DNA from 3 places in the Streptomyces sediminicola genome. Region 2 is predicted to be linked to each of the others. Evidence: riboswitches for the same ligand, from Rfam matches in the RefSeq annotation. Region 2 holds a riboswitch; each other region holds the start of a gene.

The links. Region 2 has a riboswitch for cyclic di-AMP ahead of VM636_RS16255 (M23 family metallopeptidase). Riboswitches for the same ligand answer to the same signal wherever they lie in the genome.
Positions count from the first base shown of each region.
Region 1: it holds a riboswitch for cyclic di-AMP, as region 2 does, so the genes downstream of both, VM636_RS07555 (M23 family metallopeptidase) here and VM636_RS16255 (M23 family metallopeptidase) in region 2, are expected to answer to the same signal.
Region 3: it holds a riboswitch for cyclic di-AMP, as region 2 does, so the genes downstream of both, VM636_RS02740 (LysM peptidoglycan-binding domain-containing M23 family metallopeptidase) here and VM636_RS16255 (M23 family metallopeptidase) in region 2, are expected to answer to the same signal.

Region 1 covers NZ_CP144555.1:1,747,161-1,756,728, reverse strand. The annotation lists gene VM636_RS07560 (pitrilysin family protein) at 1-1,064, shown strand, start outside; cyclic di-AMP (ydaO/yuaA leader) riboswitch at 1,259-1,423, shown strand; gene VM636_RS07555 (M23 family metallopeptidase) at 1,436-2,200, shown strand; gene VM636_RS07550 (HPr family phosphocarrier protein) at 2,304-2,585, opposite strand; gene VM636_RS07545 (bifunctional GNAT family N-acetyltransferase/acetate--CoA ligase family protein) at 2,765-5,605, shown strand; gene VM636_RS07540 (DUF5998 family protein) at 5,677-6,264, shown strand; gene VM636_RS07535 (nucleotide pyrophosphatase/phosphodiesterase family protein) at 6,264-7,457, shown strand; gene VM636_RS07530 (thymidine kinase) at 7,505-8,155, shown strand; gene VM636_RS07525 (DUF397 domain-containing protein) at 8,145-8,342, opposite strand; gene VM636_RS07520 (DUF397 domain-containing protein) at 8,352-8,549, opposite strand; gene VM636_RS07515 (DUF397 domain-containing protein) at 8,587-8,799, opposite strand; gene VM636_RS07510 (helix-turn-helix transcriptional regulator) at 8,796-9,568, opposite strand, start outside.
Region 2 covers NZ_CP144555.1:3,709,884-3,719,451, forward strand. The annotation lists gene VM636_RS16240 (dihydrofolate reductase family protein) at 1-509, shown strand, start outside; tRNA gene VM636_RS16245 (tRNA-Met) at 584-657, shown strand; gene VM636_RS16250 (PP2C family protein-serine/threonine phosphatase) at 966-2,138, shown strand; cyclic di-AMP (ydaO/yuaA leader) riboswitch at 2,415-2,572, shown strand; gene VM636_RS16255 (M23 family metallopeptidase) at 2,583-3,614, shown strand; gene VM636_RS16260 (aldo/keto reductase) at 3,890-4,834, shown strand; gene trmB (tRNA (guanosine(46)-N7)-methyltransferase TrmB) at 4,899-5,669, opposite strand; gene VM636_RS16270 (hypothetical protein) at 5,952-7,376, opposite strand; gene VM636_RS16275 (asparagine synthase-related protein) at 8,089-9,568, shown strand, end outside.
Region 3 covers NZ_CP144555.1:590,065-599,632, forward strand. The annotation lists gene VM636_RS02720 (M20 family metallopeptidase) at 1-648, shown strand, start outside; gene VM636_RS02725 (MBL fold metallo-hydrolase) at 667-1,854, opposite strand; gene VM636_RS02730 (carboxymuconolactone decarboxylase family protein) at 2,055-2,633, shown strand; gene VM636_RS02735 (SGNH/GDSL hydrolase family protein) at 2,745-3,530, opposite strand; gene VM636_RS02740 (LysM peptidoglycan-binding domain-containing M23 family metallopeptidase) at 3,775-4,728, opposite strand; cyclic di-AMP (ydaO/yuaA leader) riboswitch at 4,733-4,890, opposite strand; gene VM636_RS02745 (tyrosine-protein phosphatase) at 5,443-6,240, shown strand; gene VM636_RS02750 (DUF6126 family protein) at 6,263-6,379, opposite strand; gene VM636_RS02755 (XRE family transcriptional regulator) at 6,376-7,023, opposite strand; gene VM636_RS02760 (aspartate aminotransferase family protein) at 7,112-8,497, opposite strand; gene dxs (1-deoxy-D-xylulose-5-phosphate synthase) at 8,498-9,568, opposite strand, start outside.

The DNA of each region.
Region 1 (9,568 bases), 2.0 Mb from region 2:
GGCTGAGCCTGGAGGTGCCGGTCTCCCGGCTCGCCAAGGCGCTCGGCCTGGTCGCCGACGCCCTGCGGGCGCCCGCCTTCGCCGACGGCGAGGTCGAGCGGCTGGTGCGCAACCGGCTCGACGAGATCCCGCACGAACTGGCCAACCCCGCGCGCCGCGCCGCCAAGGAGCTGTCCAAGGAGCTGTTCCCGGCCGGCTCGCGCATGTCCCGGCCGCGCCAGGGCACCGAGGAGACGGTCGCCGCCGTCGACTCGGCCGCCGTCCGCGCCTTCTACGAGCGCCACGTCCGCCCCGCCACCGCCACGGCCGTGGTCGTCGGCGACCTCACCGGCATCGACCCGGACGCGCTGCTCGCCGACACCCTGGGCGCCTGGACCGGCTCCACGACCGAGCCGCGTCCGGTGCCGCCGGTGACCGCCGACGACACCGGCCGGGTCGTCATCGTGGACCGTCCCGGCGCCGTCCAGACCCAGCTCCTCATCGGCCGCACCGGCGCCGACCGGCACGACCGCGTCTGGCCGGCGCAGGTGCTCGGCACGTACTGCCTCGGCGGCACCCTCACCTCCCGCTTGGACCGCGTCCTGCGCGAGGAGAAGGGCTACACCTACGGCGTCCGTGCCTTCGGCCAGGTGCTGCGCTCCGCGCCCGACGGCACCGGCGCCTCGATGCTCGCCATCAGCGGCTCCGTCGACACGCCCAACACCGGCCCCGCCCTGTCGGACCTGTGGACGGTGCTGCGCACGCTCGCCGCGGAGGGGCTGACCGACGCCGAGCGGGACGTGGCCGTGCAGAACCTGGTGGGGGTGGCGCCGCTCAAGTACGAGACGGCGGCGGCCGTCGCCGGCACCCTCGCCGACCAGGTCGAGCAGCACCTGCCCGACGACTACCAGGCCGCCCTGTACCGGCAGCTCGCCGCGACGGGCACCGTGGAGGCCACGGCGGCGGTCGTCAACGCCTTCCCGGTGGACCGCCTGGTGACCGTCCTGGTCGGCGACGCCGCCAAGATCAAGGCCCCCGTGGAGGCCCTCGGCATCGGCGAGGTGACGGTCGTCCCGGCCGAGTGAGCGGTCCCGGACGCGTGCGGCGGCCCCGGTGGCAGGACGTCACCGGGGCCGCCCCGTGTCCGAATTGAGGGGGAGGCTGCCCGTCTGCCCTGTGGCGTACGCTACAAAAACCTTGGTGCGTTTGAGGATTGACGCCGGGCCCGTTTAGCTTCGTCCGGGCTGTTCGTCAGGCAGTGCGCCGCGCCCGCGGCACCGGACAGCCATCGCCGAGTCCCCGTACGGCGCGAGCCAGGGGAGCCGGGGACCCGTGTGCAGTCCCTGGGGTGAATCGGACGCCCGCGCGCAGGCGAGGGGGTCCGTAGGAGACCTTCCTGCTCCGAACCCGTCAGCTAACCCGGTAGGCGAGAGGGAAGGAAAGGACCAGCCTCCACATGGCGTTCACGCGCGCCACCGGGAAGCATCGCCGCCCCGGCAAGATGCACCGCACCACCGCCCGCGCGGCGGGTGTCGCCGCCCTCGCCACCGGCGGAGTGGTCGGGAACCTCGCGGCCCCGGCGCTCGCCGACGAGCCGTCCCCGGAGCAGACCGGGCTCACCCCGGTCGTCACCATCGGTGACTCCGTCGCCGGGGAGATCGACGCCCAGGCCGAGTCGCAGAAGCAGGCCGCGCAGCACGCCGCCGCCCGGGAGGCCGCGCAGAAGGCCGCCCGCGAGCGGGCCGCCGAGGCCGCCGCGGAGGCCCGCGAGGCCCAGGAGCGCGCCGCCCGGGAGGCCGAGCGCGAGCGTCTGAACACCTTCGTGGCGCCGATCGCCGGCTCCTATGTCTCCACCGCCTACGGGGCCGGCAGCGCCCTGTGGTCCTCCGGCAGCCACACCGGCATCGACTTCCACGCCGCCACCGGCACCCCGGTGCGGTCGGTCGGCACCGGCACGGTCGTCGAGGCCGGCTGGGGCGGCGCGTACGGCTACCAGGTCGTGATCAAGATGCACGACGGCACGTACACCCAGTACGGGCACCTGTCGTCCATCGGCGTCTTCGCGGGCCAGGCGGTCACCCCCGGCCAGCAGATCGGCCTGGCCGGCGCCACCGGCAACGTCACCGGACCCCACCTGCACTTCGAGGTCCGTTCGGGCGCCGACTACGGCACCGACATGGACCCCGCCGCCTACCTGCGCGGCCACGGCGTCGCGATCTGACGCCGCGGACCGCGCCGGCGCCCGGCGAAGCGAGGGCCCGCCCGAGTCTCCTCGGGCGGGCCCTCGCGTGTCGTGGGGGCGGCGCGGTCCGCGGCGTCCCGGGTCAGACGGTCTCGGGAAGCTCCTCGAGACCCTCGGCGACCAGCTTGGCCAGCCGGTCCAGGGCGATGTCCGCGCCCTCGGCGTCGGAGGCGAGGACGATCTCCTCGCCCCCCTGGGCGCCCAGGCCCAGGACGGCCAGCATGGAGGCCGCGTTGACGGGGTCGCCGTCGGCCTTGGCGATCGTCACCGGGACGCCTGTGGCCGTGGCGGCTCGGACGAAGAGGGAGGCGGGGCGGGCGTGGAGGCCCTCGGCCCAGCCGACGTTGACGCGGCGCTCAGCCATGTGATGCTGCCCTTCGGAGTTCAGGGGTTGTCTAGACCAGTTTCCCATATCGTGAAGCGGCTCCGGACGGGCGTGCGGCGCCCGCCGGGGTGGCGCCCGGACCGCGGCCTCGGTCCGGTCTTCCGTCCTCCACGGCCTGCCCGGCGCCCCTGTCGTACGCGAGCCGTACGCTGGGGCCCATGCAGACCTCGCCGGACCGGCACGAGTACCCCGCCCACTGGGAGGCCGACGTGGTGCTGCGCGACGGCGGCACCGCACGCGTCCGCCCCATCACCGTTGATGACGCGGAGCGCCTGATCAGCTTCTATGAGCAGGTCTCCGACGAGTCGAAGTACTACCGCTTCTTCGCGCCGTACCCTCGCCTGTCCGCCAAGGACGTCCACCGCTTCACCCACCACGACTTCGTGGACCGGGTGGGACTCGCGGCCACGATCGGCGGCGAGTTCATCGCCACCGTACGCTACGACCGGATCGGCGCCGGCGGAACACCCGCCTCCTCCCGCCCCGCCCCCGGCGGCGGTCCCCCGCCCCCCGTCTCCGACGAGGCCGAGGTCGCCTTCCTGGTCCAGGACGCCCACCAGGGCCGCGGCGTCGCCTCCGCCCTGCTGGAACACATCGCCGCCGTCGCCCGCGAGCGCGGCATCCGCCGCTTCGCCGCCGAGGTGCTGCCCGCCAACACCAAGATGATCAAGGTGTTCACGGACGCCGGCTACACGCAGAAGCGCAGCTTCGAGGACGGCGTCGTCCACCTCGAATTCGACCTCGAACCGACCGACCGCTCCCTCGCCGTGCAGTACGCGCGCGAGCACCGCGCCGAGGCCCGCTCCGTGCAGCGCCTGCTCCAGCCCGGCTCCGTCGCCGTCGTCGGCACCGGCCGCGCCCCCGGCGGCGTCGGCCGCGGCCTCCTGGACAACCTGCGCGGGGCCGGCTTCACCGGCCGCCTGCACGCGGTGAACCACGCCTTCCCCGAGGACCTGGAGGAGCTGGACGGCGTCCCCGCCCACCGCTTCGTCCGCGAGATCGACGGCCCCGTCGACCTCGCCGTGATCACCGTGCCCGCCGCCCAGGTCCCCGAGGCCGTCGCCGACTGCGGTGAACACGGCGTCCAGGGCCTCGTCGTGATCTCCGCAGGATACGCGGAGAGCGGACCCGAGGGACGCGAGCGCCAGCGCGCCCTGGTGCGCCAGGCGCGCTCGTACGGCATGCGCGTCATCGGGCCCAACGCCTTCGGCGTGATCAACACCGCCCCCGGCATCCGGCTCAACGCCTCCCTCGCCCCCGAGATGCCCCGCGCCGGCCGCATCGGCCTGTTCGCCCAGTCCGGCGCCATCGGCATCGCCCTGCTCTCCCGCATCCAGCGGCGCGGCGGCGGGGTGACCGGCGTCACCGGCGTCTCCACCTTCGTCTCCTGCGGCAACCGGGCCGACGTCTCCGGGAACGACGTCCTCCAGTACTGGTACGACGACCCGGACACGGACGTCGCCCTGATGTACCTGGAGTCGATCCGCAATCCCCGCAAGTTCACCCGCCTCGCCCGGCGCACCGCCGCCGCCAAACCCCTGGTGGTGGTGCAGGGCGCCCGGCACGGCGGCGCCGCGCCCCAGGGCCACGCCGTGCGCGCGACCCGGCTGCCGCACGCCACCGTCTCCGCGCTGCTGCGGCAGGCCGGTGTGATCCGCGTCGACACCATCACCGAGCTGGTCGACGCCGGCCTCCTCCTCGCCCGGCAGCCGCTGCCCGCCGGCCCGCGGGTGGCGATCCTCGGGAACTCCGAGTCGCTCGGCCTGCTCACCTACGACGCCTGCCTCTCGGAGGGACTGCGCCCGCAGCCCCCGCAGGACCTGACCACGGCCGCCTCGCCGGCCGACTTCCACGCCGCGCTCTCCCGGGCCCTCGCCGACGACACCAGCGACGCCGTGGTGGTCACCGCCATCCCGACGCTGGGGGAGGGCTCGGCCGGGGACGCCGCCCTCGCCGAGGCCCTGCGGTCGGCCGCGGCCACCCTCCCCGGCAAGCCGGTCCTCGTCGTCCACGTCGAGCTGGGCGGCCTCGCCGAGGCCCTGTCCGCCGCCGCGAGCACCGCCCCGCAGGCCGCCGCCCCCGACGACTCCCGCCCCGCCCCCGCCGGGCACCCCGCCGTCCCCGCCCCCGACGGCGCCCACCTCATCCCGGCCTACCCCGCCGCCGAACGCGCCGTCCGCGCCCTCGCCGAGGCCGTCTCCTACGCCCGGTGGCGGCGCGAGGCCGCCGACCCCGGCAAGGTGCCGGAGTACGAGGACATCGACGAGAAGGGCGCCGCCGCCCTGATCGAGGGCCACCTCGCCCGCGGCCAGGGGCTCACCCTCTCCACCGACCAGACCTGCGACCTCCTCGCCCGGTACGGCGTCCACGTCCACCGCGCCCTGCCCGCCCCCGCCCCCGACGCGGCCGTCGCCGCCGCCCGCGCCCTCGGCTACCCGGTCGCCCTCAAGGCCACCGCCCCGCACCTGCGCCACCGCGCCGACCTCGGCGGCGTGCGCCTCGACCTCGCCGACGAGGAGCAACTGCGCCGGGCGTACACCGAGCTGACCGAGCTGTTCGGCCCGCCCGGGGAACTGCGGCCGGTGGTCCAGCGGATGGCCCCGCGCGGCGTGGACACCGTCGTCCGCGCCGTCATCGACCCCGCGGCCGGGGCGGTGCTCTCCTTCGGCCTCGCCGGGGCCGCCACCCAGCTCCTCGGCGACACCGCCCACCGGCTGATACCGGTCACCGATCGGGAGGCCGCCACCCTGGTCCGCGCCGTCCGCACCGCCCCGCTCCTCTTCGGCTGGCGCGGCTCCGCCCCCGTCGACACCCCCGCGCTGGAAGAGCTGCTGCTGCGCGTCTCGCGGCTGGTGGACGACCATCCGGAGGTCGTCGCGGTGACCCTGGAGCCCGTCGTCGTCGCCCCGCACGGGCTGAGCGTCCTCGGCGCCGCCGTCCGCCTCGCACCCCCGCCGGCCAGGGACGACCTCGGTCCCCGGACCCTCCCGGCGTACTGAGCGCACACGGACGGGCACGGAGACGGCACGAGCGTCCCGCGCAGTCGGCACGCCACCGTAGGATGGACCGCATGGCCAAGACCAGTACGACGACCCAGGGGCTGCGCGCGGCGATCGAACGCAGTGGTTACTACCCGGCCCTCGTGGCCGAGGCGGTGGAAGCCGCCGTGGGCGGCGAGCCGGTTCGGTCGTACCTGGTCCACCAGGAGACGACGTTCGACCAGAACGAGGTGCGCCGTCACGTGACGGTGCTCGTGCTCACCGGCAACCGCTTCATCGTCAGCCACACCGACGAGCAGGCCGCCGACGACACCTCGCCGACGCCCTACGCGACCACGTCCACCGAGTCGGTCAAGCTCGGCCGGATCTCGTCCATCGTGGTCAGCCGCGTCGTCGCCAACCCCGAGCAGTACACCCCGGGCACCCTGCCCCGGGAGATCGTGCTCACCATCGGCTGGGGCGCCGTCTCCCGCCTCGACCTGGAGCCCGCCGCCTGCGGCGACCCCAACTGCGAGGCCGACCACGGCTACACCGGCAGCTCCACCGCCGACGACCTCAGCCTGCGCGTCAGCGAGGCGGGCGACGGGCCGGAGACGGTGCGCCAGGCGCTCACCTTCGCCCAGGCCCTGTCCGAGGCGACCACGGACCCCGCCCGCTGATGGCGCAGCCCGCCGCCTGGGACACCCACCCGGAACCGCTGCCCGTCGCCTCGGCCCCGGTGCCCGAGTACGGCACCGGCTCCCTCGCCGACCTGCTGCCGACGCTCGCCGCCGGCATGGGCGTGCCCGGCATGACCGCTGGCATCACGGACCTGGCCCCCGCCGACCGCAACTGCGTCTTCCTGATCGACGGCCTCGGCTGGGAACAGCTCCGCGCCCACCCCGCCGAGGCCCCCTTCATGACCTCGCTGCTGGCGAGTTCCCGGGGCGGCACCGGCCGGCCGGTCACCGCCGGGTTCCCGGCGACCACGGCGACCTCCCTCGCCTCCGTCGGCACCGGCCAGGTGCCCGGCGCGCACGGCCTGCTCGGCTACACCGTGCGCAACCCGGACACCGGCGCGCTGATGAACCAGCTCCGCTGGCAGCCGTGGACCGAGCCCGCCCTCTGGCAGCCCCACCCCACCGTCTTCCGGCTCGCCCACGCCGCCGGGGCGCACGCCGCCCAGGTCTCCTCGCCCGCCTTCGAGACCACCCCGCTCACCCGGGTCGCGCTCAGCGGCGGCACCTTCCACGGCCGCCTCTCGGGCGAGGACCGGATGGATCTCGCCGCCCGGCAACTGGCCGACGCCGACCGCGCGTTGGTCTACACGTACTACGCCGAGGTGGACGGCGCGGGCCACCGCTACGGCGTCGACTCCGACGAGTGGCGCGGCCGGCTCTCCCACGTCGACGGACTGGTCCGGCGCCTCGCCGAGCAACTGCCCCCGCGCAGCGCGCTCTACGTCACCGCCGACCACGGCATGGTCGACGTGCCCTTCGACGAGGACCACCGCCTCGACTTCGACGAGGACTGGGAGCTGCGCGCCGGCGTCGCCCTCCTCGGCGGCGAGGGCCGTGCCCGGCACGCCTACGCGGTACCCGGTGCCGCCGGCGACGTGCTGGCCTGCTGGCGCGAGGTGCTCGGCGAACGCTTCTGGGTCGCCTCCCGCGACGAGGCGATCGACGCGGGCTGGTTCGGCCCGCGGGTCGAGGCGCGGGTCCGCGACCGGATCGGCGACGTGGTCGCCGCCGCCCGCGACGACGTCCTGATCATCGCGTCAGAACGGGAGCCGAACGAGTCGGCGATGGTGGGCAACCACGGCTCGATGACCCCCGCCGAGCAGTTCGTCCCGCTGCTCGAAGTACGCTCCTGACCCTGCCCCGGCCGTCCCCTCCCACGCCGAAAGGTGCCCGACCTGTCATGCCCGAGCTGGTGTTCTTCTCCGGAACGATGGACTGCGGGAAGTCGACACTGGCTCTCCAGATCGAGCACAACCGCTCCGCGCGCGGACTGGCCGGGCTCATCTTCACCCGCAACGACCGCGCGGGCGAGGGCAAGCTCTCCTCACGCCTCGGTCTGGTCACCGACGCGGCGGAGGTCGAGGAGGGCCAGGACCTCTACGCCCACGTCGTCGACCACCTCTCGCGGGGTGGCCGCGCGGACTACGTGATCGCGGACGAGGCGCAGTTCCTCGCGCCGGACCAGATCGACCAGCTCGCCCGCGTCGTCGACGACCTCGACATCGACGTCTACGCCTTCGGCATCACCACCGACTTCCGCACCAAGCTGTTCCCCGGCTCCCAGCGGCTGGTCGAACTCGCCGACCGTGTCGAGGTGCTCCAGGTGGAGGCCCTGTGCTGGTGCGGGGCCCGCGCGACGCACAACGCCCGTACGGTCGGCGGGGTGATGGTGGTCGAGGGCGCGCAGGTGGTGGTCGGGGACGTCACCGACTCGGTGGACGAGATCGGCTACGAGGTCCTGTGCCGCCGCCACCACAGCCGCCGCACCACGGCGGCCACGGCGCGGGCGGCGGCCCTCTCCCCGGACGTCCTCCCCATCGTCACGGACTGACGGGCCCACCCACCGCGAGCCGGAGAAACCGACGCCACACATTCCGCGAGACGACGAGGACGGGCCCGCCGACATTCTTGGAATCCCGCACACGGACGCCCACTCCGGCGGCGACCTCGACACAATCCCCACCTTCGGTGCCGCTGTGGCTGCTCTTGAACCAGGACGTACCTTCGGCGGTCTCCATACCTCTCCCTCACCCGCGCGGCTGCGACGACACAAGCCCGAGGAACCCCGCCCAGGCGCTACGCGAGACGGCAACAACGGGCCCACCGACGGCTTTGGAGTCCCGGACATGCACAACCGCCGTGGCAGCCGCAACCTCTACGCATTCGCCGCCTTCGGTGCCGCTGTGGCTGCTCTTGAACCATGCTGAGGGCTCGGTGGTGTTCATGACTTCCTCCGGAGCGTTTCGGCGGACGCCGCGTGTCTCAGTCGCGGTGCGGTGGCGGTATGAGCGCGAGGAATCCCGTCCAGGCGTCCCGCGAGACGGCGACGACAGGCCCGCCGACGTCCTTGGAGTCCCGCACACGGACGTCCGCTCCGGCGGCGACCTCCACGCAATCGCCCCCTTCCGCTCCGCTGTAGCTGCTCTTGCACCAGGTGGGGCCGGAGGCAACTGTCGAGGACTCAGCGGTGTTCATAGCTCTCCCAGCAACCCTTCGATGAACTTCAGCGACTCTCGCGGGCTGAGAGCCTGCGATCGGATGATCCCATAACGGGCGGCGGCAAGAGCCGCCTGATCCTGGTCGGTCTGAAGAGCACCGTTTCCTTGGGCTTCTGCGTACACGAACTTCTTGCCGCCCTTCTGCGTGACAACCGTGAACGGACCGTCGACGCCTGCGCTTTCCTCGCTGTGCAGTGGCATCACTTGGATCTCGACGTTGCGCTTCTGGCCACTCAGGAGCAGATGCTCCAATTGACCCTTCAACACGTTCCGTCCGCCGTACCACCGTCGTAACACCGACTCGTCCATCACGAAGCTCAGGAGCGGAGCCGGCTGCCGCTCGAAGATGACCTGCCGAGCGACTCGGGCTGCTACTCGCTGTTCAATGGTCTCCTGGGGCAAAGGCGGACGTCGCATATTGAGCAGCGCCCGCATGTAGTCCTCCGTCTGAAGCAGCCCCTTGACCACCAAGGTGTCGTAGGCGACCAGCTCGATGGCCTCCTTCTCCAGCGCCGCCATGCCCTGGAAGAACACCGGGTACTGGGCCCGCTCCACCTGTTCCTTCCACACGCACAGCAGGCCGCCGGCCTCCAGGACCTCGTCGGCGCGTTCGATCGTGCGGGGCGACGGGATGCGCCGCCCCTGCTCGAACGCGGCCACCGTGGACGCCGAGTAGCCGAGCCGTCTGCCGAACTCCTCGCGTTCCAGGCCCTGGCGGAGCCGCAGCGTCTTCATGGTCCGCCCGA
Region 2 (9,568 bases):
TCGAGGACGTCGTCCTCACCCGCTACCTGCCCACCGCCCCCGGCACCGGCCCCGCCGTCACCGCCGCCGACCGGCACTGGCTGGCGCTCGCCTGCGAACTGGCCGAGCTGTGCCCGCCCTCGCGGACCGCGTTCAGCGTGGGCGCGGTCGTCGTCGCCGAGGACGGCACCGAACTCGCCCGGGGCCACTCCCGGGAGGGCGACGACCCGGTCGCCCACGCCGAGGAGGCCGCCCTCGCCAAGACCGACCCCGCCGACCCCCGGCTCGCCACCGCCACCGTCTACAGCAGCCTGGAGCCGTGCGCCCGCCGCGCCTCCCGGCCCGCGCCCTGCGCCCGGCTGATCCTCGACGCCGGGGTGCGCCGGGTGGTCACCGCCTGGCGCGAGCCGGACACCTTCGTGGCGGACGCGGACGGCAGCGGGGTGCTCGCCGCCAAGGGCGCCACCGTCGTCGTCCTGCCCGAGTACGAGGAACGGGCCACCGCGCCGAACCGCCACCTGACCGGCTGAGACGCCCGCCGGGGCGCCTGGGGAAACAGATGTGCGCCGGGCCCCCGGGATGACGTACACTGGAGACACAACGACGCGGGGTGGAGCAGCTCGGTAGCTCGCTGGGCTCATAACCCAGAGGTCGCAGGTTCAAATCCTGTCCCCGCTACTGAAGGCCGGAGGCCGGAATCCTTGAGGATTCCGGCCTCCGGTGTGTTGTCGGTGACGTCCGGCGTGATCGTCGACGTCCCCTGCCGCGCGTGCTCACCGGCCTCCGGCGCTGCTCGGCCGTCGCCGTCGCGCCCGCCCCGCCGCCGTGCCCGCCCCGTCGCCGCCCTGCTCGCGGCGCCCCCCGTTCCGTCATCCGATCGGCCCCGTACCGCTCGCCGCCCCTCCCCGCTCCCGCGAACCTGGACGTCGGGACGGCAAGCGGCACGGCAGCGGGGTGGCGGGAGACGAGTGGTGCGGCCAGGTGACGTGGACGACGAGGGAGCGTTCGCCAGGGCCGGCGGCAGGCTCCCCGGCGACCCCGTGCCCGACCCGGGCCTCGGCGACGCGACCCGGTCCCCCGTGCGCCCGCCCGGGCGCGGCGGGCGCCGCACCCTCGTCCGCGTGCTCCCCGTCCTGATCCTCGTCGTCGCCGTCCTCTACGACCTGTTCACCCCCCGCTCCTTCACCGCGGGGCCGCTCTACACGGCCGCCCCGCTGGTCGCCGCGCCGGTCTACTCGCGGCGCGGCACCGTGCTCACCAGCGCCGCCTCGGTCGTCTCCGTCCTCGCGCTCCAGAGCGGCAAGGGTGTCCTCTACTACGTCGACTCCCTGACCGAACTGGCCACCATCGCCACCGTCGCCGCGCTCGCCATCCTCTTCAACGCCTTCGTCCGCCGCACCGACGAACGCCTTGCCTCCGCCCGCGAGATCGCCGAGGCCGCCCAGCGCGCGGTGCTGCCCGCCCCCGCCGAACGCATCGGCGGCTTCGAGATCGCCGCCCGTTACGAGGCCGCCCAGGCCGACGCCTTCATAGGCGGCGACCTCTACGCCGTGCAGGACAGCGCCCGGGGCGTCCGGGTCATCGTCGGGGACGTCCGTGGCAAGGGCATGGGCGCGGTCGCGGCCGTCGCCGTCGTGATCGGCGCCTTCCGCGAGGCCGCCGAGCAGGAGGCCACGCTGGAGGCGGTCGCGCAGCGGCTGGAACGGGCGCTCGCCCGCGAGGGCACCCGGCGCGAGGGGCTGGACGCCTTCGAGGGGTTCACCACTGCCGTCCTCGCCGAACTCCCGCACGGCGACGGCACCGTCCGCATCGTCAACCGGGGCCATCCGCCGCCCCTGTTGCTGTACGCCGACGGCACCCTCGGCCAGGTGCCCGTGCGCGAACCGGCCCTGCCGCTCGGCATGGGCGACCTCGGCGTCTGGCCCGACCGCGCCGAGGAGTCCTGCTTCCCCGGCGGCGCCACCCTCCTCCTCTACACCGACGGACTGACCGAGGCCCGCGACGAACGGGGGGAGTTCTACGACCCGTACGCCTACCTCGCCGGCCGTTCCTTCCGGCATCCGGCGGAGTTGCTGGACACCCTCGCCGAGGACGTACGCCGCTACTCCGGGGACGGTATGGCCGACGACATGGCGCTGCTCGCCCTCCGCCGCCCCTGATCCGCCGCACCCCGTGAGCCCCGCGTCCGGGACCCGCCGTCACGATCCGTGACCGGACGACCGCCCTGCGCATAACAACTGACACACCATCAGAAAATCGTGGTGTGAGGCGCTCCACCAGAGGCGGGTCAACTCGCCCGGTTTTCACCGGTCGTGGGGCCTAAGTCCGTGCCGGGACCGTTAATGATCAAGAGGAACGGCTTGGATTCCCTGCCCGGTGTCTATTAACGTTCGATAACGCAGCGCGGTCGTCCCAGCCGTCACAGAAGGCGGCTCCGCGCGCACGCGCCGAATCCCGCGAGGGAACCGGGGAACCACCACATTGGGGTGAATCGTGTGTGTGCCGCCGTGGAGACGCGGCCGGTATACGCGCGTAGGAGACCTTCCTGCTCCGAACCCGTCAGCTAACCCGGTAGGCGGAAGGAAGGAAAGGAGCGCGCCCACGTGGCGTCCAACCGGCCCGCCCCCGAGGCTCCGTCCGTACCCGGCGGGTACGACGGCGACACCTTCGTCTACGGCGGTCCCCACCCCGACGACGGCCCCTTCGAGGAGTGGAACCCCACCGCCGACACCGTCCGGCCCGTCCGGGGCAGGCACCGCGTCGCCAAGCAGCGCGGCGGGCTCGCCCGCAGCTCCACGGTCCTCGGCGTCGGCGTCATCGCGGCCGTCGGCGCGGGCGGCATGGCCACCGCCGCCCCCGGCAAGTCGCCCGTCTCGATCTCCTTGCCCGACCTCCCCTCGGTCGGCTCGCTGATCTCCACCCCCGAGCCGGAGCCCGAGGGCTCCAGCACCCCGCTCAGCGGTATCGGCGCCTCCACCGGCGACACCGACGAGGGCGCCGGCGACGCCGGTGAGGCGCTGCGGGCCCGGATCATGGCCCAGGCCGAGCAGCAGCAGGACCAGGTGGCGAGCAAGGCCGCCGCCGAGGCCGCCGCCGCCGCGGAGAAGCAGGCCGTCGAGGCCGCCGCCAAGGCGGAGAAGGAGGCCAGGGCCAAGGCCGCCGCCGCCAAGGAGAAGGCGGAGGAGGAGGCCCGCAGGAAGGCCGAGGCCGAGCGCCTGGCCGAGCTGGCCCGGCAGTACGCGCTGCCGACCTCCGCCTACACGATCACCTCGACCTTCGGGCAGTCCGGCTCCATGTGGTCCTCCGGCTACCACACCGGGCTCGACTTCGCCGCCCCCACCGGCACCCTGATCAAGGCCGTGCACACCGGCACGATCACCGAGGCCGGCTGGGCGGGCTCCTACGGCTACCGCACGATCCTCACCCTGGAGGACGGCACCGAGCTGTGGTACGCGCACCAGTCGTCGATCAACGTCAGCGTGGGCCAGCAGGTCAACACCGGTGACGTCATCGGCCGCGTGGGTGCCACCGGCAACGTGACCGGCCCCCACCTGCACTTCGAGGTCCACCCCGGTGGCGCCGACAGCGGTGTCGACCCGACGGCGTGGCTGCGGGGCAAGGGCCTCGGCATCTGAGGCATCCGGCGCCCCGAGCGCCCGGCATCCGGCACCCCGGGCCGGGCAGCCGGCGCGGCACCCCGCGCCGGCCCGGTGGCGGGCCCCGCCCACCTCGACGCGAGACCCCCGTGGCCCCGCCCCGCGCGGTGACCGCGGCGACCCCCTGGAGGACCCCGGCGGTCCTGGCGGCCAACCCCCCGACGCCAGGGCTGCCGGCTTCCGGCGCGCGGGCCGCCCCGCCGAACGGCCCACCCACGGAATGACCGCGTCCGGCGCGGGCGTTGACGTACGACATGACGTATCCGCGCCCTCTCGGCTCCTCCGGTCTCCAGGTCTTCCCGCTCGCCCTCGGCGGCAACGTCTTCGGGTGGACCGCCGACCGCGACCGCTCCTTCGCCGTCCTCGACGCCTACGCGGCTGCCGGCGGCAACTTCCTCGACAGCGCCGACTCCTACTCCGCCTGGGTGGAGGGCAACTCCGGCGGCGAGTCCGAGACCGTCATCGGCGAGTGGCTCGCCGCGCGCGGCAACCGCGACGACATCGTGATCGCCACCAAGGTCAGCCAGCACCCGGAGTACCGGGGCCTGTCCGCCGGCACCATCAAGGCCGCCGCCGACGCCTCGCTGCGCCGCCTGGGCACCGACCACATCGACCTCTACTACACCCACTTCGACCAGCCCGAGGTACCGGTCGAGGAGATCATCGGCGCCCTCGACGAACTGGTGACGGCCGGCAAGGTCCGGTACATCGCCGCCTCCAACATCTCGCCGGAGCGGCTCGCGAGGTCCCTGGAGTTCTCCGAGCGCGAGGGACTCGCCCGCTACGTCGCCCTCCAGCCCCACTACAACCTGGTCTCGCGCGACACCTACGAGGGCCCGCTGCGCGACCTCGCCGAGCGGTCCGGACTCGGCGCCGTCCCCTACTTCGCCCTCGCGGCCGGCTTCCTCACCGGCAAGTACCGGCCGGGCGTGGAGGTCGACAGCCCGCGGGCCGGGCGGGCCGGCGCCCACCTGGAGAGCGAGCGCGGCCGTCGGGTCCTCGCGGCGCTCGACGAGGTCGCCGGGGCGCACGACGCGCCCCTCGCCACGGTGGCCCTCGCCTGGCTCGCGGCCCAGCCGACCGTCGCCGCGCCGATCGCCTCCGCGCGGACCGTGGAGCAGCTTCCGGCGCTGCTCGGCGTGGCGGAACTGAGCCTCACGCCGGAGGAGATCACCAAGCTGACGGACGCCTCCGCCTGAGCGCGGCGCCGGTACGCGGCCCGGGGCGCCTCGACCGCGCCGGGCCGCCGGTCCGCGTCGGCGGTCAGCCCGTCTCGGGCCGGGCGTGGGGGACGCGGCGGAAGACCAGGTCGTTGACGACGTGCCCCTTCTCCAGGCCCTGCCCCTCGAAGCGGGTCAGCGGCCGGTGCGCGGGGCGGGGGGCGAAGCCGCCGTCGGCCCGGGTGTTCTCGAAGTCCGGGTGCGCGGTGAGCACCTCCAGCATGTGCTCCGCGTACGGTTCCCAGTCGGTGGCGCAGTGCAGTTCGGCGCCGGGGGCCATGCGGGAGGCGGCCAGCGTCAGGAACTCCGGCTGGATCAGGCGCCGCTTGTGGTGCCGCTTCTTCGGCCAGGGGTCGGGGAAGTAGACGCGCAGTCCGGCGAGGGAGTCCGGGGCGAGCATCTCGCGCAGGAGGATGATCGCGTCGCCGTTGGCGACCCGGACGTTGGTCAGCCCGTCGCGTTCGGCGAGGGCGAGCAGGTTGCCCTGGCCGGGGGTGTGCACGTCCACCGCGAGGATGTCGACCCCCGGGTCGGCGGCCGCCATCCGCGCGGTGGCCTCGCCCATGCCGAAGCCGATCTCCAGGACGACGGGGTGGTCGTTGCCGAACAGGGCGGGCAGGTCGAGGACCCGCTGCCCGTCGACGTCCAGGCCCCAGGTCGCCCAGAGCCGCTGGAGGGCGTCCGCCTGCCCGGCGGTGACCCGGCTCCGGCGGGGCTGGAAGCTCCGGATGCGCCGCTCGAAGTGGGAGCCGGCGGGGTCGGCCTTCGGACCGTCCGGGAACCGTGGCTCCCCCTTGGCCCGGGTGTGGCGCAGGGAGCCGCCGGCGGGCGCGGCGGGGGCCGCGGAGGCCGGACGGTGGGCGGGGGTGCGGTGGGAATCAGACACAGTGAGTCGATTTTACGTGGGACGGGCGAGCGCCGGAGCGAGCGCCGGTGTGGGGCCTCGGGAAGGGGGCGGGCGGACCACACGCCCCTGGCCGGGGCGGAGCGGGGCACGGTGGGCCGCCTCGTGCGGGCGGCGGCCCACCGGACCGGGCCGGACCGGCCCGTGGCGCGGGCCGACCCGGTCAGGGGCCGGCCGAGGGGCGGCGCGGGGTCAGGCCGGGGTCACCAGGAGCGGGCGGGCCCGCTCGCGGAGTTCGGCCACGCGCGGTTCGTCGCCGTAGGGCTCCAGCCGGTGCAGCAGGTCCTTGACGTACTCGGTGGTGCGGGCGGACGAGATGCGCCCGGCCACCTCGACCGCTCGTACGCCCTGTTCGCAGGCGGCGTCCAGGTTCCCCGACTCCAGTTCGGCGACGGCCGAGACGACGAGTCTGAGCCCGTGCGAGCGGACGAACTCCTCGGTCGGCCTCGACAGCGCCTGCTCGGTGAAGCGGCGGACCTGGCCGGGTGCCTTCAGGTCCCGGTAGCACTCGGCGGCGTCGGCGGCGAAGCGGTCGTAGGAGTAGAAGCCGAGCCAACTGGGGTCGCTGTCGCCGGGGCGGGACCTCTCCAGCCAGCTCTCCGCCGCCTTCAGCGCCGTCCCGGCCGCTGCGGCGTCCCCGGCGCGGGCGTGGGCCCGCGCCTCGACCAGGCGGAAGAAGCTCATGGTGCGGGCGGTGGCCAGACCGCGGTTGCGTTCGAGCGCGGCCTGCGCGAGGTCCACGCCCTCGTCCCCGAAGCCCCGGTAGGTCGCCTGGAGCGACATGGAGGCGAGCACGTACCCGCCGAGGGGCACGTCGGCCGCCGCGCGGGCCAGCCGCAGCGCCTGGATGTAGTACCGCTGGGCGGCCTCCTGCTGGCCGGTGTCGAAGGCCATCCAGCCGGCCAGGCGGGTCAGTTCGGCCGAGGCGCCGAACAGCGCGCGGCCGACCTCGTCGGAGTAGGCGCCGAGCAGCAGCGGCGCCGCCTCGACCCGTAAGCACTCGGGCACCATCGAGGAACGCCAGTCGCCGCCGCCGTACTTGGAGTCCCAGCGGCGGGCGTCCTCGGCGGCCTCCCGGAGTTTGCGCACATCGCTGTGGCCGACCTTCAGGGGTGCGCCGGAGCCCTCGGCCGGGCCCACGTCGCGCGCCACCGAACTGTCGGCCGGGGTTATCAGCCAGCGCGAGGCGGGGGTCGCGTACGCGCTCACCGCGAACGAGCCCGCCAGGGACTGCCAGATGCCGCCCGCGCCGGCCCGGCGTCCGGCGAGGTCGAGGCGGTACAGCTCGGTCGCCGACCGCACCGCCTGCGCCACGTCCCTCGGGAAGGCGAGGCCGACCTCGGGGGCCGGGTCCGCGTCCGCGAGGCCGATCTCGTGCAACGGCACGGGTCGCCCGAGCTTCTGGCCGATGGCGGCGGCGATGAGGTGCGGGGCGGCGCCCTGCGGCACCATGCCCTTCGACACCCAGCGCGCCACCGACGTCTTGTCGTAGCGAAGCGTCAACCCGCGCTGGGCGCCGAGGTCGTTGACGCGGCGGGCGAGACCCGCGTTGCTGATTCCCGCGAGGGCGAGAACGGCGCCGAGCTTTTCGTTCGGCCCGCGTTGCTCCCTGGACATGCGCCACCCCTCGACACAGACGGCTGCCGCGCTGGCATAACCCCGCGGCATTCGTAAACCCAGCGTAGTTCGCCGCATCCCAAGCGTTAAGGGGCATTCTTCCGGATGGCGGGATTGTGGTCCGTACGGAAGTGCGGCGTCTGTACGGACTGTGGCCGTGTGCTCCCGGTGTGTGGCCGTGCGCCCGTCCGTGCGCTCTTCTGCGGCCGGCGCCGGGAGCGGTTCCATGGCGGTGCGTGGGTCGGCCCGCTGTCCAGGACAGTGGGCTGGGGGACACCGCCGTCTACATCCCCGCGGGCGGCGGACCGGTCCGGGGGGCGCGTCCCGCCTCCCGGACCGCGCCCCGCGGGGCACTGCGCAGAACCTGCACGGAGCGTGGTCAACGCCGGGAGAACATCAGGTAATTGGCCGAAAATCGATCCTATGATTTTCGGGCTCGTGGCGTTCCCACCACGGAAGTTGAGGGCGCTTTGGGTAGCCAAGGGGCGCATTATGGGGGCGCATTCGCGTCGTCCTCGCACCGCCTCGACCGCGTCGCCGTGACCTGACCGGCAGGCGCGAACGGCGGACCGACGCCCCCGCGCGGGGAGCCGCGGGGGCGTGTTCGCGGGAGCGCGGACGGCTCCGCCGCCGCTCCGTGGCACGCCCTTCATGGCAGCATGGGGACCCGGTTCTTACCGTGCCTGGTGGTCCCCAGCCTGTGGAGGCGTCGATGCGGTGGTTGGTGGGGTGGAGCAGCACCGCCGTGGGAGCCCCCGGCGCGGCCGGCGCCCGCCCCACGGGGAGCGCCGGACCCGACGCGCACGAGGCGTACGCGGGACACGACGGCGAGAGCGTGCGGCCCGTCGGCTCCCAGCCGCTCTGGGGCGGCCCCGACCCCCTGTGGGCGGTCGGCGACTGGCGCCCCGACGAGGTGCGCGTCGTCGCCGCCGACCCCGAGACCCGCATCGCCGTCCTCGGCCTGTGCGGCGCCAGCGACGAACAACTGCGCGTCGGGCTCTTCGCCGCGCGCGGCGGCGCCCTGCGTCATCTGACCGCCTGGCCCGGCAGTTACACCGCCGTCGTCCAGGTCGGCCGCCGCGTCACCGTCTGCGGCGACCTCGCCGGCGCGCGGCCGGTCTTCCACACCCCCTGGGCCGGCGGCACCGCCTACGCCACCGCCGCCCTGCCGCTGGCCGACCTCGTCGAGGCCAACCTCGACTTCGGGCACCTCGCCGCGCTCCTGGCCGCCCCCGACGTGCCCGCCGCGCTCGACGACTCCACGCCGTACGACGGCGTGAAGCGTGTTCCGCCGGGGCACGCGCTCATCCTGCGCGCCGGGGCGCGCGAGATCGCCGGATACGAACCGGTCGCCTCGCTCGCCGTCGCCGCCCCGCCCGCCGACCCCGACAGCGCCGTCGACGGCGTACGGGACGCCCTCGTCGAGGCCGTGCGCACCCGACTCGCCGCGCCCCGCCACGTCCCCGGCGACGGCATCGACCCCGGCCCCGTCCCCGGCATGGGCCCCGCGGAACGGCGGGCCGCCCGCGGCATGCCGGTGCCCGGCATCGGCGCCGACCTGTCCGGCGGGCCCGCCTCCGGGACGCTCGCGCTGCTCGCCGCGGGGCTGCCCGGCATGCCGGGCACCGTCCTCGGACACGGCCCCGGCGCGGGGGAACGGCTGCTCGCCGTCACCTTCAACGACCTCGCCGTCGGCGGGCGCGAGTCCGAACTGGAGCGCGCGGGGGCGATCGCCGCCGGCCCGCGCCTGCACCACGTCGTGGTGACCGGCGGCGAGGAGGTCCTGCCCTTCGCGGTCCTCGACGGTCCCCTCACCGACGAACCGGCCGCCTGCCTCGTCTCCGCCGCCCGCCACCGCGCCCGCCTCGCCGCCGGCAGCGCCGACCACTTCACCGGGCACGGCGCCCGGGAGGTGCTCGACGCCCACCCGGCCCGCCTCGCCGACCTGCTGATGGACCGCAAGCGGCGCCACCTCGTCCGGCCCGTCGCCGCCCTCGCCCGCGCCGACGGGTCCGTCCTCGTCCCCGCCCGCGTCTACGCCGCCGCCCGGCGCCTGTCCCGCACCCCCTACCGGTCCGGCCTCGACGACCTCGCCCAACAGCTCATGCGGCGCCGCTTCGACCCGCCGGGCGACGGGGCCGTCGACGCGTCCCTCGCGGTGCTCACCTGGGGCGGGCCGGGACCGGCGGCGC
Region 3 (9,568 bases), 3.1 Mb from region 2:
CTGCTGGTCGCCGAGCCCACCGCGAACCGGATCGTCCTCGGCCACAAGGGCGCCCTGTGGCTGCGCCTGACCGCCCGGGGCCGCAGCGCCCACGGCTCCCGCCCCGAGCTGGGCGTGAACGCCCTCGCCGAACTGGCCGGCGCCGCCGTGCGCCTGCACGGCCACGACGGCTGGCCGGTCAGCGACACCCACGGCGCGGCCACCGTCAACGTCGGCACCTTCCACGCCGGCGTCCAGCCCAACCTGGTCCCCGACCACGCCGAGCTGATGCTCGACGTCCGCACCGTGCCGGGCTTCGACTCCGGCCGGGCCGTGGCGGCCGTGCGGCGCCTGGCCGGACCCGGCGTCCTCGTCGAACCGGTACTGGACCTGCCGAGCGTCGCCACCGACGCCGGGGACGGCCTGGTCCGCGCGCTCGCCGAGGCACTGCGCCCCGGCGAGGGCGGGCCGGACCCCGCGTACGCGACGTACTTCACCGACGCCTCGGTGCTCAGCGGCGCGCTCGGCTCACCGGCCGTGCTGGTCTACGGCCCCGGCGACCCCGACCAGGCCCACGTCACCGACGAGACCTGCCCGGTCCCGGCCATCACCGAGGCGGCCGAGGCGCTCCTGCGCCTGCTGGCCGCCTGGGACACCCGCCGGGCCTGACGGACGTCCCGGCGCCGGTCAGTCCCCGCCGACCAGGTCCAGGCCGGGGGCGGCGGCCGGCCCCGGGGTGCGGCGGGGGACGGGCCAGTCGCGGTGGGGCAGGCGCTCCAGGCCGGTCCACCAGGGGTCGGAGGGCACCTCGCCGCCGGGCTCGAAGGGCAGGCCCGGCACCGGGAGGGCGACGCGCTGGCCGACCGCCTCCGCGGCGGCGCGCGTCCACGCGCCGGGCTCCGCCCACGGGTGCGGGGCGAGGTTGAAGGTGCCCCAGTGGATGGGGAGCAGGACGCCCGCCGGGCCCCCGCCCTGGAGGTCGAGGTGGGCGCGGACGCCCTCCTCGGGCGTCATGTGGATGTCGGGCCAGAACGGCGCGTAGGCCCCGATCTGGATCATGGTGGCGTCGAAGGGGCCGTGCGCGGCGCCGATCTCCCGGAAGCCGTCGAAGTAACCGGTGTCGCCGCTGTGGTGGACGCGGTGGTCCGGCCCGGCGACGACCCAGGAGGCCCACAGGGTGTGCTGGGTGTTGCGCAGTCCGCGTCCGCAGAAGTGGCGGGCCGGGGTCGCGGTGAGGGTGAGGTCGCCGACCCGGGCCGACTCGTGCCAGTCCAGTTCGCGCAGCCGGTCGGCCCGGACCCCCCAGTGTTCGAGGTGGGCGCCGACGCCGAGCGGCACCGCGAAGAGGGTGTCGGTGCGGGCCAGCTCCCTGATGGTGGGCAGGTCCAGGTGGTCGTAGTGGTCGTGGGAGATGACGACGACGTCGACGGGGCCGAGGGCGGCCAGCGGCAGCGGGACCGGGTGCAGCCGCCGGGGCCCGGCGAAGGGGAACGGGGAGCAGCGTTCGCCCCACACCGGGTCGAACAGCACCCGGTGTCCGTCGATCTCGGCGAGCACGCTGGAGTGCCCCATCCAGGTCAGCCGGAGTCCGCCGGCGGGCGGCCGGGCCAGGTCGGCGACGGTGGTGGCGTGCACCGGGACGGTGCCCCGGGGCGCGCGGGCGAGCCGGGACTCCCGGCCGAGGAAGACCTTCGCGACGTCCCGCGCCGATCCGGAGGGGCGGGTGCGGGCGGGGCCGCCGGGGTTCAGGAAGACGCCGTCGCGGTAATGCGGTGATCTGCGGATACGGGCCATGCGCTCACCGTCGGGGTCTGCTCCGAAGGACGCCGGCCGCAGGGCGTCGAGTCCGGAAAGCGGGGGACGGAAGCCGGCCACGGCACCTCCAGGGAAAGTAGGTCAGACTTTCATTATGGGTACGGCGAGGTGATCGTTTCGTAAGGACGGCCGGGCACGGACCCGGCCCGGCGGGAGCGGATGTCACATCCGTCCCGGTCCGTCTCGTCGTACCGGCGGGACGCCCCGGGCGGTGTCCCGGACGGCACGCGGCACGAGCGACGCACTGGAGGGTGATCCCCATGGCCCGCGTATCCCTCACCCCGCCCCGGACGCTCCTCTTCCGGGCGATGGAGTGGTACTCCCGGCGTACGTACGGAAAGGTCCTCGACCCCGGCAGGGCGCTCGCGCACAATCCCCGGGTGCTCCGGGGCGATCTGCGCTTCGAGCGGTCGGTGGCCCGCTGGAACCGGCTCGACCCCGGGCTGAAGGCGCTCGCGGAGCTGGCCGCGGCGGGCGCGATCGGCTGCTCGTGGTGCATGGACTTCGGCTACTGGCAGAGCGTCGCCCACGGTGTGGACCGCGCCCGGCTCCAGGCGGTGCCGGTGTGGCGGGAGAGCGAGCTGTACTCGCCGCTCGAACGCGATGTGCTGGAGTACGCCGAGGCGATGACGGTGACCCCGCCGGCCGTCGGCGACGACCTCGCCGCCCGGCTGCGGGACCGGCTGGGCGAGCCGGCCTTCGTCGAGCTGACGGCGATCGTCGCCGTGGAGAACCTGCGCTCCCGCCTCAACTCCGCGCTCGGGCTGACCAGCCAGGGGTTCCGCGACTCCTGCGACCTGGCGGACGCGCCGCCCACCGCCCGCACCGGCGACGCGTGAGCGGCGCGGGCGCGGGGCCGGGGCCGACGAGGACCCCGGCCCGGGGCCCGCTTGCCCGTGCGTGGGCGGGCGTCGCCCGCCGGGGCCCGCCCACGGGCAGCGGGCGAGGTCTCACGCCACCGAGGCGATCCGCGTCTTGATGGCGTCCGGCGACAGCGTCCCCTTGGCCGTGACATGGTCCCCGGAGGACTCCCCGCGCAGCCGTCGGCCGATCCACGGCACCAGGTACTCCCGTGCCCAGTGCACGTCGTCGCGCCGGACCTCCAGGGTGCCGCGCGGCGGCAGCGGCGGCCAGGGCTGGTCGGGGTCGGCCGGCACCGGCAGGCCGAGCGCCTGGCCCGCGCGGAGCGCCACCCGGGTGTGCCCCTCGGGCGAGAGGTGCAGCCGGTCGGCGTCCCAGGCCCGGCGGTCCTGGACGCCGCGCAGCGACCACAGGTCGAGCACCGGGCAGCCGTACCGGTCGGCGATGGCCCGCACGTGCCCGTTGTAGGTGGCGATCTTGCCGCGCAGGTGCTTGAGGAGGGGGACGCCGCGGGTGTCGAAGCCGGTCGCCACCAGGACGGTGCCGGCCGCCGCCGCGAGGTCGGCCACCGCCCGCTCGAAGCGTTCGGCGACCTCGTCGGGGTCGGTGCCGGGACGGATGATGTCGTTGCCGCCCGCGCAGATGGAGACCAGGTCCGGGGCGAGTTCCACGGCCCGGGGGACCTGTTCCCCGGCTATCTGGTCGAGCAGTCTGCCGCGTACGGCCAGGTTGGTGTAGGTGAAGTCGCCCTCGGGTCGGCGGTCCGCGAGCAGGACGGCGACCCGGTCCGCCCAGCCGACGAACGCCCCGTCGGGGCCGGGGTCGCCGACGCCCTCGGTGAAGCTGTCCCCCACCGCCACGTACGACCCGATCACTGCTCTGCTGTCACTCTTCGAATCGTCTGCCACACCGGCCCATGATTCACGGTGGATTGTGACCTACGCGACCGTAGGAAGGGGTTGACGGCCGGTGAGAAAGACCACGCCGCGCGAACCGGCCGGCCGGAATAGGCGACCGGGTGTCACGCGGTGGCGCGGCGCCCGCTGTCCGGCGCGGGAACGCCCGGAGGCCGGGCCCCGGGGTGCGGGGTCCGGCCTCCGGCGGTGCGGCGCGCGAGGGTCAGAGGGAGACGCCGTGCGAGCGCAGGTAGGCGATCGGGTCGATGTCCGAGCCGTAGTCCGGGGTGGTGCGGATCTCGAAGTGCAGGTGCGGGCCGGTCACGTTGCCGGTGGCACCGGACAGGCCGACCTGCTGGCCGGCGGTGACGCTCTGGCCGGCGGAGACGGAGAGCGCGGACAGGTGGGCGTACTGGGCGTAGTGGCCGTCGGCGAGCTTGATGACGACCTGGTTGCCGTACGCGCCGCCCCAGCCGGCGGAGACCACGGTGCCGGAGCCGACGGCCTTCAGCGAGGTGCCGGTGGGCACGACGAAGTCGGTGCCGGTGTGGTAGCCGCTGGACCACATGCTGCCGCTCTGGTGGTACGGGGTGCCGACCGTGCCGCCGGGCACGGGCGAGACGTAGCCGCCGGTGGTGCCGGTGGACTGGGCCGTGGTCGAGGTGGTGGTCGTCGACGGGGCGGCCGGCTTCGGCGCGGCGGGCTTGGCGGCCGGCTTCGGCGCGGCCGGCTTCGCGGCGGGCTTCGGCGCGGCCGGCTTCGCGGCGGCGGACCCCTCGGAGGAGGAGGCCGGCGACTGCGTGGCCGCGGGCTTGCCGGTGAGCGTGAGCTTCAGGCCGGGGTGGATCAGCGACGGGTCGGAGCCGACGGCCTCGCGGTTGTCGGCGTAGAGCTTCTTCCAGCCGCCGCTGACGTGCTGCTCGACGGCGATCTTCGAGAGGTGGTCGCCCCGCTTCACCGTGTAGGTGCGGGAGGCGGAGTCCTTCTCGCCGGCCGGCTTGGCGGCGGCCGGCACGGAGCGCACGGACTGCTCCGCGACGGAGTGCGCGGGGGCGGCGTGGGCGCCGGCGGCACCCATCAGCGGCAGCGCGAGCGCGGCGCCGCCGGTGCCGGCGAAGGCGAGGGTGCGGGTGAGGCGCTGGGCCTTGGTACGACGGTGCTTACCCTTGGCGGGCATGACGAATTCCTCTCCGGCGCCTGCGAGGTGAGCTGTCGGGTGCGGGCTGGAGATGCCCGGCCGCGCCGTGGCGCGACTTGACCCCTAGCCGTTCCGGGAACCGGAACAGGCGGTGATACCTGTGGGTCCCCCGCTCCTGCCGGGTACGGGTGGTGGGTGTGTGCGGACTCCGGTCGGCGGCAGGATTAGGCGTCCGTCCGGATCGGTGGTGAACGTAAGGGACGGGGACGCGGGGGAACAAGCGAGCGGTTCCCCGAACGGGCGTTTCGGATGATCCAATACGGGTAGCAGCGGTCACCCTGCGTGGGAACCGGAAGGAGAGGACCCCTCAAACCCCGGCCGGCACAGGCGGATTACGTGAACATGCTGGGCAACGCACCGTCACGGATATGAGCCTGCTCACGCGGCCCCGCTCCGGCGCCTTTTACTCCAGGGCGAGTAGGGAGCAAGGCGCCAATCAGGACAATCCACCCAACTCACCTACAGGTCGGGCGAACTCTCCGCGTCACCCGGTACCTCCCGAGCGGCCGCGGGCTCCCCCGGCGCATCCGGGACGGGAGGCGCGCGCCGGGCGCGGCGCCGGGACCGCCGGGGCACGCGCGGCATGCTCTTCGTGCCCTGTGGACAACTCGCCCTCGCGGTCGGGGCATGTCGTATCGTCGACTCGTGCCCGCCGTCGAGCAGCGCCGGCGGGCGGGAGTGGGAGGAGCCCTCGTGACGCAGCAGGTGCCGTCGACCGAACCCGAGCTGGCAGGCGTGCGCAACTTCCGTGACGTGGGCGGACTGCCGACGGTGGACGGACGGCGGGTGCGTCACGGCGTGCTGTTCCGCAGCGGACACCTCGCGCACGCGACCGACGAGGACACCGCCTTCCTCGCCTCGCTGGGCCTGCACACGGTCTTCGACTTCCGCAACGCGGCCGACCAGCGGCTGGAGGGCCCGGACGTCGCGCTGCCGGGCGTGCGCAACGTGAACCTGCCGCTGAGCGACCCGGCCGACGGCGCCGAGTTCTGGACGATGGTGCGCGACGGGAACCTGGACCAGCTCCGCTCCGTCCTCGACGACGGCAAGGCGGCCGGCCGGATGGTCGCCTCCTACCGGTCGATGGTCCGGGAGCGGACGGCGGAGCACTCCCGGGTGCTGCACGCGCTCGCGGAGGACAGCGTGCCCGCGCTGATGCACTGCGCGGCGGGCAAGGACCGGGCGGGCCTGTCCGTGGCGGTCACGCTGCTGGCCGTCGGCGTCGAGCGCGAGGCGGTCCTCGACGACTACCTGAAGTCCAACGCCACCCACCGCCGTTACAAGGTGCACCGCAACGGCGACTCCGCCTCGGCCTACTCCGCCGAGGTGATGGAACTGCTCAGCCCGCTCTTCGACGCCCGCGCCGAGTACCTGTCGGCGGCGTTCGAGACCGTCGAGGAGACCTGGGGCGACGTCGACACGTACCTGGAGAAGGGACTGCGGCTCGCACCGCGGACCCGGGAGCGGCTGCGGGAGCGGATGCTGGAGTGAGCCACCCGCCCCGCGCGGACGGCTACTTGCCGCCCACCTCGAACAGCAGGTAGAGGAACCCGCCGAAGACGTGCCCGACGGCGATGTAGATGACGAGCCGGACCCACAGGGCGCGCGGGAACCTCTCCTGCATGCTCATGACGTCTCTCCCATGGTGTGGTGTGTCAGCGTGGTGGCGGGCCCCAGGCACAGCGCGGCCGTCGGGCTCTGCAAGAGGGTGTGGACGAAGAGGATGTCCACCCCGTCGCCGTCCTCGGCCGCGATCCGGTGCGGGGTCAGCGAGTCGAAGTGCGCGCTGTCGCCCGGCCCCAGCCGGTGCACGGCCTCCCCCAGCCGCAGCCGCAGCCGTCCGCGCAGGACGTAGAGCCACTCCTCACCGGGGTGCACCCGGACGATGTCGCCCTGAGTGCCGTGCGGCACCCGGACGCGCAGCGCCTGCATCCCCCGGCCGGGCCCGCCGGCCTGCCAGTACGTCCAGCCCCCGGCGACCGTCGGCTCGTGGTCCCCGGCGCGTACCACCGCCTGGCGTTCCGCGGTCGTCTCGCCGAGCACGTCCGAGACGGTCGTACCATAAACGCGGGCGAGGGACAGCAGCATCGGCAGCGAAGGCTGGCGCTGCCCGGTCTCCAGCCGGGAGAGGTGGGCGGGCGACAGTCCGGCGGCCCGGGCCGCGGCCTCCAGCGTGAGGGCCGCCCGGCGGCGCAGCGCGCGCAGTCGCGGCGCCACCACGGAGGGGACCGCGCCCGGCGGTCCCTCCGGCGGATCGGTGTCGGGGGAGGTCATGCCTCCATTCAGCCGGAAACTTGCCCGCGAGGCAATTTTCTTGCCTCACAGGCAAGCCACGGCTCCCTCGGCCCCGGTGTGGTCCGGCCTACCGGTTGGCCACCGCCTGCTTGACCAGCGTCCTGCCGAAGTCCCACATCAGCCCGCCGCCCTCGTGCGCGTCCTCCATCACCTCGGTGAAGGCGTCGACGAAGCGGTCCGCGTCCGCGGTGTCGATGATCAGCGGCGGGATCAATTTGATCACTTCGAGGTGATCACCGGACACCTGGGTCAGGATGCGGTGCCGCTGGAGCAGCGGGACCACGACCATCTGCGCGAAGAGGCCCTTGCGGGCGGCCTGGAGCATGGTCCAGCGGCTGCGCAGCCGCAGCGAGCGGGGCCGGCCGAACTCGATGCCGATCATCAGCCCCCGGCCGCGCACGTCGGCCAGCAGTTCGTACCGGTCCACCAGCGCCCGGAGCCGGGAGGCCAGCCGTTCGCCGACGGCGGCGGCGTTGGCGACGACCTCCTCGTCCTCCATCACCGCGAGCACGGCGAGGCCGGCCGCCATGGCCTGGGCGTTGGACCCGAAGCTCGCCGAGTGCACCAGCACCCGGTCCAGCGACGAGTACACCTTCCGGAAGATCCAGTCCCGGCCCAGTGTGGCGCCCACCGGCACATAGCCGCCGGAGAGCGCCTTGGCCACGCAGACCAGGTCGGGTTCCACGCCCTCCTCGTGCTGGTAGGCGTAGAACTTCCCGGTGCGGCCGAGGCCGGTCTGCACCTCGTCGGCGATGAGCAGTGCCTTGTGCCGCCGCAGCAGTTCCTGCGCCCCGCGCAGGTAGCCGGGCGGCGCCTCGTGCACGCCCTTGCCCTGGACCGGCTCCACGATCAGCGCGGCGACATCGCCCCGGCGCAGCTCGCGGGCGAGCGCGTCGAGGTCGCCGAGCGGGACGGCCGTGTCGGACAGCAGCGGGCCGAAGCCGTCGCGGAAGCCGGCCTCGCCGTTGACGGAGAGCGAGCCGGTGGTCAGCCCGTGGAAGGCGTGCGAGCAGTACAGGACCCTCGGCCGGCCGGTCGCGCGGCGGGCGAACTTCAGCGCGGTCTCCACCGCCTCCGTCCCGCTGTTGCCGAAGAAGACCCGGTCCAGGTGCGGGCTGGCGGCGAGCAGCCGTTCGGCCAGCAGTCCGGGCAGCGGCGCGCAGTCGAAGCGGGTCAGGTCGGGAAGCGAGGCGTCGAGCACGTCGTGCAGCGCCTTGCGGACGACGGGGTGGTGGCGTCCGAGGCCCATCACACCGAACCCGGCGAGCATGTCGAGGTAGTCGTTGCCGTCCGCGTCCCAGAAGTGGGCGCCCTCGGCCCGCTCGTAGACCTTGTCGAAGCCGATGGTGCGCAGCATGCGCGGGAGCTGGTGGTTGAGGTGGCGGTCGTGCAGCTCGTAGCGCTCCGCTCCGCGCTCGGCGAGGAGGGCGCCGAGATCGAACTCCTTGGTCATTCAGTTCTCTCCTTGGGCTGACGGGGCGGCCGGGCCGTTGCCGGGACGGTCCGCGGTGGCCAGGCTCGCGCCGATCCGGCCGGCGATCTCCACGGGCGTCAGGCCGACGTCCGCGAGCACCTCGGCGCGCTTGGCGTGCGCGAGGAACTGCTCGGGGATGCCGAACCGCCGTACCGGCACGTCGACTTCGGCGTCGCCGAGGGCCAGGGACACCGCGGAGCCGACCCCGCCGGCGCGGCTGTTGTCCTCGACGACGGCCACCAGCCGGTGCCGGGCGGCGAGCGGCGGCAGGGCGGGGTCGACGGGTTTGACCCAGCGGGGGTCGACGACCGTACAGCCGATGCCGCGCGCCGCGAGCAGGTCCGCCGCCCGGAGGCAGACGGGCGCCATCACGCCGACGCAGACGAGGAGGACCTCGGGGACGTCGGCCGCGTGCAGGACGTCCATCCCGCCCACCCGGCCGACGGCGGGCACCTCCGGCCCCACCGACTCCTTGGGGAAGCGCAACATTGTCGGCGCGTCGTCGACGGCGACCGCCTCGCGGAGCTGGGCCCGCAGTTGGCCCGCGTCGCGCGGGGCGGCGATGCGCAGGCCGGGGACGACCTGGAGGATGGACATGTCCCACATGCCGTTGTGGGAGGCGCCGTCGGTGCCGGTGACGCCGGCCCGGTCCAGGACGAAGGTGACGCCGCACCGGTGGAGGGCGACGTCCATCAGGAGCTGGTCGAAGGCGCGGTTGAGGAAGGTGGCGTAGACGGCGACGACGGGGTGGAGTCCGCCGGTGGCGAGGCCGGCGGCGCAGACGGCGGCGTGCTGCTCGGCGATGCCGACGTCCCAGACGCGGTCGGGGAAGCGGTCGGCGAAGCGGCCGAGGCCCACCGGGTGGAGCATGGCGGCGGTGAGGGCGACGACGTCCTCGCGCTCCTCGCCGATGCGGACCATCTCGTCACCGAAGACCGAGGTCCAGGAGGGCGCGGCGGCGGGGGCGAGCGGGGCGCAGGTGAGCGGGTCCATCACGCCGACGCTGTGGAAGTGGTCCTCCTCGTGGTCGAGGGCGGGTGCGTAGCCGCG